Massilia litorea: one gene and its partner. Each later gene encodes a partner of the first gene's protein in a complex. Links are inferred from orthologs where the notes say so. Each region holds a gene or a part of one and is shown on either strand. Other genes may lie near its edges.

Evidence for each region. The genes of interacting proteins can lie anywhere in the genome.
Region 2: the proteins of trxB (region 1) and trxA are in contact, whole or in part, in a crystal structure (PDB 1F6M), measured with the Escherichia coli proteins. The link is inferred for Massilia litorea from one-to-one orthologs.

What each region holds. Positions count from the first base shown.
Region 1 is NZ_CP062941.1:4,657,034-4,665,490, forward strand. The notes cover bases 2,210-5,204. They hold trxB (thioredoxin-disulfide reductase), read left to right. Parts: upstream 2,210-3,223; coding sequence 3,224-4,186; downstream 4,187-5,204. Other genes in these bases: LPB04_RS20900 (DNA translocase FtsK), read right to left, coding at 2,210-3,040; LPB04_RS20910 (Smr/MutS family protein), read left to right, coding at 4,198-4,866; LPB04_RS20915 (ATP-binding protein), read left to right, coding at 5,011-5,204. Outside these bases: outer membrane lipoprotein chaperone LolA, read right to left, coding at 1-440; more of LPB04_RS20900, read right to left, coding at 548-2,209; more of LPB04_RS20915, read left to right, coding at 5,205-7,203; LPB04_RS20920 (trimeric intracellular cation channel family protein), read left to right, coding at 7,396-8,004; LPB04_RS20925 (P-II family nitrogen regulator), read right to left, coding at 8,025-8,363; LPB04_RS20930 (NAD(+) synthase), read right to left, coding at 8,391-8,457.
Region 2 is NZ_CP062941.1:1,880,761-1,884,305, reverse strand. What follows is about bases 676-3,545. They hold trxA (thioredoxin TrxA), read left to right. Parts: upstream 676-1,882; coding sequence 1,883-2,209; downstream 2,210-3,545. Other genes in these bases: rho (transcription termination factor Rho), read left to right, coding at 2,370-3,545; LPB04_RS08375 (response regulator), read left to right, coding at 1,263-1,655; hutC (histidine utilization repressor), read left to right, coding at 676-1,157. Also shown: bifunctional DNA-binding transcriptional regulator/O6-methylguanine-DNA methyltransferase Ada, read right to left, coding at 1-299; more of hutC, read left to right, coding at 438-675. UniProt on the Escherichia coli protein: Participates in various redox reactions through the reversible oxidation of its active center dithiol to a disulfide and catalyzes dithiol-disulfide exchange reactions.

The DNA of each region.
Region 1 (8,457 bases):
GGCACGGCATTAAGCCATTCGAGGCCGTCGCGGGTGCCCGCCTCCGACAGGGTGAAGTTCTTTTCGAGGTCGTTGCTGCCGAACAGGATGGCGGCCGGCGAGGAGCCGAGGGCGTTCCCGAGTTTTTTCACGGTGACCTGGTTCAGGTCCTTGTCGTAGATGTAGAGCTGGTCGCCGTCGGCCTGCAGCAGCTGGTCGTAGGGCTTGGTGTAGTTCCAGATGAATTTGCCGGGGCGGGCGAAGACGAAGCTGCCGCTCGAGACGGGCGAGATCTTGCCGGTCTGGGATTTGCGCTGCTGTTGCTGGGTGAACTCGCCTTTGGCGGCCTTGGTGGTGGCGACAAAAGATTTGAACTGCTCGAGGGCGCTTGCGTGGGCGGCGCCGGAGAGTGCGAACGCGACAGTGGCGATCAGGGTGGCGATGTTCTTTTTAGCGATCATTGGGGTCCTTTTTCAGTGTGCGGTGTGCATAGGCACGAACGCGTGGGCTCAGGAGCCCACCCTACGTTACTCCGCTGTATCGGTCGGTGCGGAAGCGAACGGGTCGCTTACTCTGCCTGGGTGGCGGGCACGAGGATGTCGCGGTTGCCGTTGCTTTGCATCGGCGAGACGACGCCGCTTTGCTCCATCTGCTCGAGCAGGCGGGCGGCGCGGTTGTAGCCGATGCGCAGGTGGCGCTGGACCAGGGAGATCGAGGCGCGGCGGTTCTTCAGCACCACGGCCACGGCCTGGTCGTACATCGCGTCGGACTCGCCCCCGCCTTCGCCGGCCGGCATGCCGTCGCCGCCGGTGGCGCCCTCTTCCAGCGTGCCGCCTTCCAGGATGCCTTCAATGTAATTCGGCTCGCCCAGCGACTGAAGATGTTTTACAACTCGATGCACTTCGTCGTCCGACACGAAGGCGCCGTGCACGCGCACCGGCAGGCCGGTACCGGGCGGCATGTAGAGCATGTCGCCCATGCCGAGCAGGGCTTCGGCGCCCATCTGGTCGAGAATCGTGCGCGAGTCGATCTTCGAACTCACCTGGAACGCGATGCGGGTCGGGATGTTCGCCTTGATCAGGCCGGTGATGACGTCGACCGACGGACGCTGGGTCGCCAGGATCAGGTGGATGCCGGCGGCGCGCGCCTTCTGCGCGATACGGGCGATCAGCTCTTCGACCTTTTTACCCACGACCATCATCAGGTCGGCCAATTCGTCGATGATGATGACGATCGTCGGCAGCTTTTCCAGCGGCTCCGGATTGTCCGGCATGATCGAGAACGGATTCGGGATGTGCTCTTCGCGCTTGGCCGCATCCGCGATCTTGGTGTTGTAGCCGGCCAGGTTACGCACGCCCAGCTTCGACATCAATTTGTAGCGGCGCTCCATCTCGTTCACGGCCCAGTTCAGCGCGTGGCCGGCCTGGCGCATGTCGGTCACGACCGGCGCCAGCAGGTGCGGGATGCCTTCGTAGACCGACATTTCCAGCATCTTCGGGTCGATCAGGATCAGGCGCACGTCGGCCGGATCGGATTTGTACAGCAGCGACAGGATCGTCGCGTTGATGCCGACCGATTTACCGGAACCGGTGGTACCGGCCACCAGCAGGTGCGGCATCTTGGCCAGGTCCGCCACCACCGGTTTGCCGGCGATGTCCTTGCCCAGCGCGACCGTCAGGTTCGAGGCGCTGTCGTTATAGACCTTGGAGCCGACGATTTCCGTCAGGCGCACGATCTGGCGCTTCGGGTTCGGCAGCTCGAGCGCCATGTAGTTCTTGCCGGGGATGGTTTCCACGACGCGGATCGAGGTCAGCGACAGCGAACGCGCGAGGTCGCGCGCCAGGTTGACGATCTGGCTGCCCTTCACGCCGGTGGCAGGCTCGATTTCGTAGCGCGTGACGACCGGGCCCGGGAAGGCGGCCACGACCTTGGCTTCGACGCCGAAGTCGGACAGCTTCTTCTCGATCAGGCGGCTGGTGAATTCGAGCACGTCGACGGAGACCGTTTCCTGCGCCGGCGGCGGTTCGTCCAGCAGCGACAAAGGCGGCAGCGGCGAGTCGCCCGGCAGGTCGCGGAAGAGCGGCGTCTGCTGCTCCTTGACGGCGCGCTCGCCTTTTGGCACCGACATCATCTGCGGTTCGATCTTGATCGGTGCAGGCATCGACCCAGATTCAGCCGCCATCGTCTGGGCGGCAACGGCCGGTGCGCCGGCGGCAGGCGCGCCCAGCGAAGGCGCGGCACGGGCCGGGGCCGGCACATGCAGCGGTTCGTCGTCGTCGAGCTGCGGCTCGGCGCGCCGCGCCGGCGCAGGCTTCTCGATTTTCGCCCGTTCGGTCACCACGGCTTCGTCGCGCTGTACGGCCGCCGCTTCGCCCTGGCGCCGGTCTTCGCGGTCTTCGACCCGCATGCGGAACCAGTCCATCGTGCTTTCCGCGGCCTCGCCGATGCGCTCGGCCACGGCCAGCCAGGAGACGTGGAAGAACAGCGAGAAACCGAGGCCGAACAGCAGCAGCAGGAGCAGGGTCGCGCCCGTGAAACCGAAGGCGACCTGGGCGGCGTGGCCGAGCAGCTGGCCCAGCACCCCGCCCGGGGCGCGCGGCAATTCGACGTCCCAGGACCACATGCGCAGGTATTCGAGGCCGACGCTGCCGGCGAACATCAGGCCGAAACCGATCCAGCGGACGATGAATTCGTCCTGGTGCTCCGGTTCGGCCGGCGTGGGCAGCTTGTCGGTCAGTTTGCGGTAACCGCGCCAGACCGCGCGCATGAACAGGGCGCCCCACCACCAGGCGGAAAAACCGAAAATGAACAGCAACAGGTCGGCCAGCCAGGCGCCGGCCTTGCCGCCCAGGTTGGAAATGCTGGCGACGGTATTCGCGTGCGACCAGCCCGGATCGGCCTTGTTGTAGCTTAGCAAAATCATCACGAAATACAGGAAGCCGACGGCCATCGCGATCCAGCGCGCCTCCAGCAGGAGACGGGCGAGACGGCGCGGCATCGGCGATCGCGGGGACGGATGACGGGGTGGTGTCGTGGGCTGTGCGGGACTCTTCTTGCTCATGCTGCTGGCTGCTGATGTGTTCGCCGTGGCGGAATCCGACCATTCTAAAGCATGTCGCGTTGCGATACCCCATGATTCATGCTCGGACGCATCATCGTCTATAATCGCTGCTGTTTTCGGCGACTTGATATATGTCCGTCCTGCCCCCAGTTTCCCCTTTCTTCTCTTACTACCTCGCACCCCATGACCACTAAGAAACACGCCAAAGTCCTGATCCTCGGTTCCGGTCCTGCCGGCTACAGTGCCGCCGTCTACGCCGCGCGCGCGAATTTGAGCCCGATGCTGGTGACCGGCGTCGAACAGGGCGGCCAGCTGATGACGACGACCGATGTCGAGAACTGGCCGGGCGACCCGCTGGGCGTGCAAGGTCCGGAGCTGATGGCGCGCCTGCTGCAGCACGCCGAGCGCTTCAATACCGAGATCGTGTTCGACCACATCCACACGACCTACCTGAACGAAAAGCCGATCCGCCTGGTCGGCGACTCGCACGAATTCACCTGCGACGCCCTGATCATCGCCACCGGCGCCTCGGCCCAGTACCTCGGCCTGGAATCGGAACAGGCCTTCATGGGCCGCGGCGTCTCGGCCTGCGCCACCTGCGACGGCTTCTTCTACCGCAACCAGGAAGTGGCGGTCATCGGCGGCGGCAATACCGCGGTCGAGGAAGCCCTGTACCTGGCCGGTATCGCTTCGAAAGTCACCTTGATCCACCGCCGCGATAAGTTCCGCGCCGAGCCGATCCTGGTCGACCGCCTGATGCACAAGGTCAAGGAAGGCAAGATCGTGCTGGAACTGAACCACACGCTGGACGAAGTCGTGGGCGACAACAGCGGCGTCACCGGCCTGAAAATCCGTTCCACCGGCGACGGTTCGGCCAAGGACCTGACCGTGCACGGCCTGTTCGTGGCGATCGGCCACAAGCCGAACACGATGATCTTCGAAGGCCAGCTCGACATGCACAACGGCTACATCAAGACCCGCAGCGGCAACGAGGGCATGGCCACGGCCACCAGCGTGCCGGGCGTGTTCGCGGCCGGCGACGTGCAGGACCACATCTACCGCCAGGCGATCACCAGCTCGGGCACCGGCTGCATGGCCGCGCTCGACGCCCAGCGCTACCTGGAAGCGCTGGAAGACGGCCAGTAACAAGGAGCCCGATGGCAGGCATGAAAGACTTTGCCGAACTCAAATCCCTGCGCGACCGGCTGCAGGAAGAGGAACGCCTGCGCGCCATCGAGCAGGCCGAACGCGAAAAGCGCGAACGCATCGCCCGCGAACGCGCGGTCGAGTTCCGCAGCGCCATGGACGGCGTCAAGAAGATGCCGGAGTCGAACCGCTACGTCTATCGGCCGGTGCAGGAAGCGCTGCTGCGCGAGCAGCCCGCACGGCGCGTCCTGTCGCAGGAAGAAGACGACGCCCTGGTGCTGCAGCAGTCGCTGTCGGACATGTTCGACGTGGACGGCCTGCTCGACGACGACCCGACGCTCTCCTATTCAAAAGACGGCGTCGGTCCCGACGTCGTGAAAAAGCTGCGCAAGCGCCACTGGCCGCTACAGGACGAACTCGACCTGCACGGCATGACGCGCGACACCGCACGCGGCCAGGTCGGCGACTTCGTGCGCCGCTCGGTCCGCCGCGGCGTGCGCTGCGTGCGCATCATCCACGGGGTCGGCTACGGCTCCCCGAACGGCGAGCCGGTATTGCGCTCGGTCGTGCACAGCTGGCTGGTCCAGCTCGACGAAGTCGTCGCCTTCTGCGTGGCAAACCGGGCCGACGGCGGCAATGGCGCGCTGATCGTGCTGCTCAAGCCGGCACTCGACCGTTAATGCGGGGCGGATACAACACTCACCGCGTTGCAATACTGTCGAGGCGACATCCCTTTGTCGGCACGTTGTAGAATTGCGCCGACCCGCCGTCCATGCAGCGCCTACCATAAGGGAAGTCCATTGAAGTCCAGTCCGATCGTTCCCATGTCCGCGGCGCCCCTGGTAGACCTGCAATCCTGCGCGGACGAGCCGATTCACATTCCCGGATTCATCCAGCCCCACGGCTTCCTGCTGTTCTTCGGGCTGGACGGCAGCGTGGAAGGCTGGAGCGCGAACATCCCGGCCGAACTGGCGAACCTGCAAGCCGGCCAGCATTTCGACCACCTGCCCCTGCCGGCGCTGGCCGCCGAGCTGATCGAAGAATGCGTGGCCGGCCAGGTCGACGGCGAATGCGCGCCGGCCTTTATCGCCGTCGAGCTGGGCAAGGTCCAGTACGACTGCATCGTGCACGCCACGCATGGCCGCGTCATCGCCGAATTCGAATCGCGCCACGTGCCCGCCGACACGGTCGCCCTGTTCGCCGTCAAGGCGCACAGCTCGATCGAACGCGTGCGGCGCCAGAAGAGCATCGACACCCTGCTGGAAACCGCCGTGCGCCAGGTGCGCGAATTCACCGGCTTCGACCGCGTCATGGCCTACCGCTTCCGCGAAGACGACAGCGGCGACGTCGTGGCCGAAGCGCGCCGCGAGGACCTGACGCCGTACGTCGGCCAGCGCTACCCGGCAGGCGACATCCCGGCCCAGGCGCGCCGCATGTACATCCTCACGACCCTGCGCATGATCGCCGATGTCGGCTACCAGCCGGTGCCGATGCTGGGCGCGCCCGGCGCGCTGCCGCTCGACATGAGCTACGGCGTGCTGCGCAGCGTCTCCCCGGTCCACATCGAATACCTGCAGAACATGGGCGTGGGCGCGTCGATGAGCGTCTCGATCGTGATCAACGGCCGCCTGTGGGGCCTGCTGGCCTGCCACCACATGGCGCCGAAACAGGTGCCCTACTCGATCCGCATGGCGGCCGACGTGCTGGCCCAGGTGATGGCCTCGACCATCCAGAGCATCGAGGCGCGCCGGGATGCCGAGCAGGTCGAGCAGGCCGCGCGCGTGCGCACCAGCCTGGTCGAGTCGCTGCTGATCGACGAGGAACCGCTCGACGCCCTCGCCCGGCATGCCGAGGCCTTGCAGGAAGCGACCGGCTCGCATGCCTTGGTCTGCGTCCACAACGGCAAAGTCATCAGCTTCGGCGCGATCGAACGCGCCACGGCCGAGGCCATCGTGCGCTCGCTCCCGCTGGATGCCAGCGACCTGGTCGTACGCGATGCGCTGGACGAATGGCCGGTGGACGTGCAGCCGGTCATCGGCAAATGGGTCGGGATGCTGGCCCTGCCCTTCGACCCGCCCGGCGGCGGCTGGTGCCTGCTGCTGCGCACCGAACAGATCGAACAGGTGGCCTGGGCCGGACGCCCGGAAAAGACGAGCAGCCACGGTCCGCTGGGCGCGCGCCTGACCCCGCGCGGGTCCTTCGACGCCTGGCACGAAACCGTACGCGGACGCGCCCAGCCCTGGGAAGCGCCGGTGCAGTCGAATGCGCGGCTGATGCTGTCCGAACTGCTGCGCGCCTCGAACGCACGCCGCGCCCAGACCGAATCGACCCGCGCCCAGCTGCTGGCCATGCTGGGCCACGACCTGCGCGATCCGCTCCATTCGATCAACATGGCCGGCACCCTGCTCGAGCGCGGCAATGGCAATGGCAATGCGCAGCCGTCGCTGGGCAAGCGGATCCAGTCCTCGAGCAATCGCATGCAGCGCCTGATCGGCCAGGTGCTCGACATGAGCCGCATCGACGGCGGCCTGGGCCTGGGCATGACGCTCGATCCGATCGACCTGGCCTCGCTCACCGAAGACCTGGTCGACGAGATGCGCCTGGCTTATCCGACGATCAGCTACGAATATGCGAGCCCCGGCCCGACCATGGTGCGCGCCGACGCCGGGCGCATGGCGCAGGTGCTGTCGAACTTGCTGAGCAATGCGCGCCACCACGGGCAGGTCGGGCATCCGATCCGGGTGGCCCTGCACGCCGCCGCCGGCTGGGCGACACTCGAGGTCGCGAACAAGGGTTCGCCGATTGCCGACGACCTGGCGGCCACCCTGTTCAACCCATTCAAGCGCAGTTCCCTGCACAATCCGCTGAACCGCACCGGCATGGGGCTGGGCCTGTACATCGTCGCCACCATCGTGCGCGAGCACGAGGGCGAGATCAGCTACCGCCACGAAAACGGCCAGGTGATCTTCAGCGTGAAGCTGCCGCTGGCCGAGACCGAGCGCGCCGGCCCGACGTAGGGTGGGCACTCCGTGCCCACGCGGTTTCACCGCTCGTTTTGTGGCAACGCGCAATGCGTGACGTGACGCATGCGCACCATCAATTGCAATGCCGCCGCCGCTCATGTGCCGTACCGCGTGGGCACGGAGTGCCCACCCTACAAGGGTGGGTCCCGTGTTAGGCTAGCAACATGCCAACAGAATAGTCGCTGCATGACCCTTATCAAGTTCATCGAAATCATGGCCATCCTGGTCGGGGCGTTTTCCGGCTTCATCGAGGCGCGCCGCAAGCGCATGGACCTGGTCGGCGTGTTCACGGTCGCCTTCATCGCCGCTTTCGGCGGCGGCACCCTGCGCGACATCCTGCTCGACCGCCGTCCGCTGTTCTGGGTCACGCACCAGGAATACGCGATCCTGATCTTCGTGCTGGCCCTGATCGCCTCCCCCCTCATCCGCACCCTGCGCCACATGGTGTCCGAACGCCTGATCGTGATCGCCGACGCCGTCGGCCTCGGCCTGTTCTCGATCGCCGGGGTGTCCTCTGCCCTGGACGCCAACATGCCGCTCTTCATCGCGTCGATGATGGGCGTGATCACGGGGATTTTCGGCGGCGTGCTGCGCGACATCGTCTGCAACGAGGTGCCGATGGTGTTCCGGGACGGCAAACCGTACGCGATCTGCGCCTTCCTCGGGAACTGGATGTTCCTGCTGATGGGACTGTACACGAGCGTGTCGCACGACTTCGCGCTGTGGACCAGCGCGCTCTTCATCAGCGTGCTGCGGCTGGTCACCTGGAAATTCGACATTCAAATGGGGCGTTGACCGCCCCATTTGAACTGGTATTACACCGCGTCCGCGCCCGTCTCACCGGTACGGATACGAATCACCTGCTGCACGTCCTGCACGAAAATCTTGCCGTCGCCGATCTTGCCGGTGCGCGCGGCCTTGATGATGGCGTCGACCACCTGGTCGACCACGGCGTCGTCCACCACCACCTCGATTTTGACCTTCGGCAGGAAGTCGACCACGTATTCGGCGCCGCGATACAGCTCGGTATGGCCCTTCTGGCGGCCGAAGCCTTTCACCTCGGTGACGGTCAGGCCGGTGACGTTCACGTCGGCCAGGGCTTCACGCACTTCGTCGAGTTTGAAGGGTTTGATTACGCAGGTAATCTGTTTCATGTGTGCTCCTGTTTTGAATGGATGATTTTATTGTTGGTCGGGGATGTTCGCCAGGTCGTCGAGCCAGACCGTCGCTTCCGAGTCGCTCGGGGCG
Region 2 (3,545 bases), 2.8 Mb from region 1 along the record:
GCGTCGATCAGGCGGCAGGCTTCGGCGACCAGCTGGGCCTGGCGTTCGCTCAAAGGCGGCTGCCCCGGTTTGCAGCGCAGGCAGGGACGAAAGCCGGCCGCTTCCGCTTCCGCGCAGCTGGCGTGGAAAGCGACATTCGCGCGCAGCGCGGGCCGGGCGCCGCAGGAGGGCCGGCAGTAGACGCCGGTCGTACGCACCGAATAAACAAAAACGCCGTCGGCGGCGCGGTCGCGGCTTTGCACGGCGGCCCAGCGCGCGTCAAGGCTGGCATAAGGTTCGGCGATGGTCTCGATCTTCATGGCACTTGTCCGGAATGGGTGAATGGCTTCATCCTGCCAGCAGGAGGCCATATCGGCACCCCGCCGCTTGCTTTCGAATTCGCGATGCTAGAATCGGGGGCAGTCAACCCTCATCATTATCCTCTTCCGGAGAGCAGTTTGGACGAATCCAGCGCGCAAGCGAGCACCCCCATCTTCCAGCGCATCAAGGACTACCTGGTCGGCGAAATCGCCACCGGACGCTGGAAGGAAGGCGACCTGGTGCCGTCGGAACAGGCGCTGGTACGGCAGTTCGGCGTCTCGCGCATGACGGTCAACCGCGCCGTGCGCGAGCTGACCGCCGAACAGGTGCTCACGCGCCGCCAGGGTTCGGGCACCTATGTCGCGCCGCGCAAATACCAGGCGACCCTGGTCGAGATCCGCAACATCGCCGACGAAGTGCGCGCCCGCGGACACCGCCATGCCAGCCGCCTGCACCTGCTTGAAGAAGCGCCTGCGACCGAGGCCCTGGCGCTGCAGTTCGGCCTGGCGCCGGGCGCTCCGCTGTTTCACTCGCTGATCGTGCACTTCGAAAACGAAGTCCCGATCCAGCTCGAGGACCGCTGGGTCAATCCGGCCTGCGCCCCGGCCTACCTGGAACAGGATTTTGCCAGCATCACCCCGAACGAACACCTGATGGCGGTCGCCCCGCTGCAAGGCGCGACCTACAGCCTCGAGGCGCTGGCCCCGCCGCGCGACGTGGCGGAACTGCTCGGCATCGACGCCCGTTCTCCCTGCCTCGTGCTGAAACGCAGGACGACCTCGCACGGCGCCGTGGCCTCGGTCGTCACGATGTGGCATCCGGGCCACCTGATACAGTTCAACGGCAGCGTGGGCTGAAGGCAATGCCTTAATACTGGACAGAATATTTTGTACAACATGTGCCATGGACAGCCGTTCTCGCACATAATCCCTGCCAGTCAATAATTTGCCGGAACCAACTGTATGAATGACCTCGCCGCATCAAGCCAGCCGCCGCGCGTGCTGGTGCTCGACGACGATCCTTTCATGCTCGAGATGCTGAAAGACATGCTGCATACCATCGGGGTTAGTGCAGTCTATACCGAAGCCAGCACCCGCCACGCCTTGTCCACGCTCGCCGAGCAAGGCCCGGACGTCCTCATCTGCGATCTCGCCCTGCCCGACATGGACGGCATCGAATTCCTGCAGGCAGCAGCCGAACGCGGCTTTCGCGGCGGCGTGATCCTGCTGTCGGGCATGGATTCCGGCGTGCGCGATGCCGCCGGCGAACTGGCGCGGGTGCTCGGATTACGCGTGGCGGGTATCTTCCGCAAGCCCATTGGCCTGGACCAGTTGCGCTCGGCGGTGATGTGCTGAGGGTATGTTAAGATTTTGTACAAAGGCCCGAACACTTTTTGGGAAAATAAGGTATGATTCGGCCTAAATCCCCCGCCTGACGTCCTCCCGACGCCCTTCCCATTGAGTTCGCGCACTTTGCCTCCACCATTGTGCTGCAGCTGTTTTATCAACAAGCGGAAGCCGGACGCGCCTTAACACGGTCGTCTCCAGGCGTACATTGATCCTTACCTCTCTTTGAGGAAAACATGAGCGAAAACATTAAACACATCAGCGATGCTTCTTTCGAAACCGACGTGCTCAAGTCCGAGCTTCCGGTACTGGTCGATTTCTGGGCCGAGTGGTGCGGTCCGTGCAAGATGATCGCCCCGATCCTCGAAGAAGTCGCTAAAGACTACAACGGCAAGATCACGATCGCGAAGATGGACGTCGACGCCAACCAGGCTATTCCAGCCCAGTTCGGCATCCGTGGCATCCCGACCCTGATCCTGTTCAAGAACGGCGCCGTGGCGGCGCAAAAAGTCGGCGCACTGGCCAAAGGCCAATTGACCGCCTTCATCGACAGCAACATCTAAACGCATAGCGGCGGCAGCGCGCCCGCACTGCCGCCATTGTCCGGACGGGATCCGGTCGGCTCCGGCCGCTTCCCAACCTGACGTTGTTTAACGCAGTTTATTTATTCCACGTCGTTCCCTCCCCTACCTTTACCTTCCCGTCACGGGACACCCACACAACATGCACTTATCTGAACTGAAGGCAATGCACGTCTCCGCGCTGCTGGAGATGGCCATCGGCCTCGACATCGACAACGCAGCCCGCCTGCGCAAGCAGGAACTGATGTTCGCGATCCTGAAGAAGCGCGCCAAGTCCGGCGAGCAGATCTTCGGCGACGGCGCCCTCGAAGTCCTGCCGGACGGCTTCGGCTTCCTGCGTTCGCCCGATGCCAGTTACATGGCCTCGACCGACGACATCTATATCTCGCCGTCGCAGATCCGCCGCTTCAACCTGCATACGGGTGACTCGATCGAAGGCGAAGTACGCACGCCGAAAGACGGCGAACGTTATTTCGCTTTGGTAAAGGTGGACAAGGTCAACGGCGAATCGCCGGAAGCCTCGAAGCACCGCATCCTGTTTGAAAACCTGACGCCGCTGCACCCGAACGAGCCGCTGCGCCTCGAGCGCGACATGAACGGCGCCGAAAACATCACCGGCCGCATCGTCGACCTGATTTCCCCGATCGGCAAGGGCCAGCGCGGCCTGCTGGTCGCGTCGCCGAAGTCCGGCAAATCGGTCATGCTGCAGCACATCGCCCACGCGATCACCGCGAATCATCCTGACGTGACCCTGATCGTCCTGCTGATCGACGAGCGTCCTGAGGAAGTGACCGAGATGCAGCGTTCGGTGCGCGGCGAAGTCGTGGCCTCGACCTTCGACGAACCGGCGACGCGCCACGTGCAGGTTGCCGAGATGGTGCTGGAAAAGGCCAAGCGCCTGGTCGAAATGAAGAAGGACGTCGTGATCCTGCTCGACTCGATCACCCGCCTGGCGCGTGCCTACAACACCGTGATCCCGGCTTCGGGCAAGGTGCTGACCGGCGGTGTCGACGCCAACGCGCTGCAGCGTCCGAAGCGTTTCTTCGGCGCCGCCCGTAACGTCGAAGAAGGCGGCTCGCTGACCATCGTCGCGACCGCCCTGATCGAAACGGGCTCGCGCATGGACGACGTCATCTACGAAGAATTCAAGGGCACCGGCAACATGGAAGTGCACCTCGAGCGCCGCCTGGCCGAGAAGCGCGTCTACCCGGCGATCAACCTGAACAAATCGGGTACCCGCCGCGAAGAACTGCTGATCAAGCCGGACCAGCTGCAAAAGATCTGGATCCTGCGCAAGCTGCTGTACTCGATGGACGAG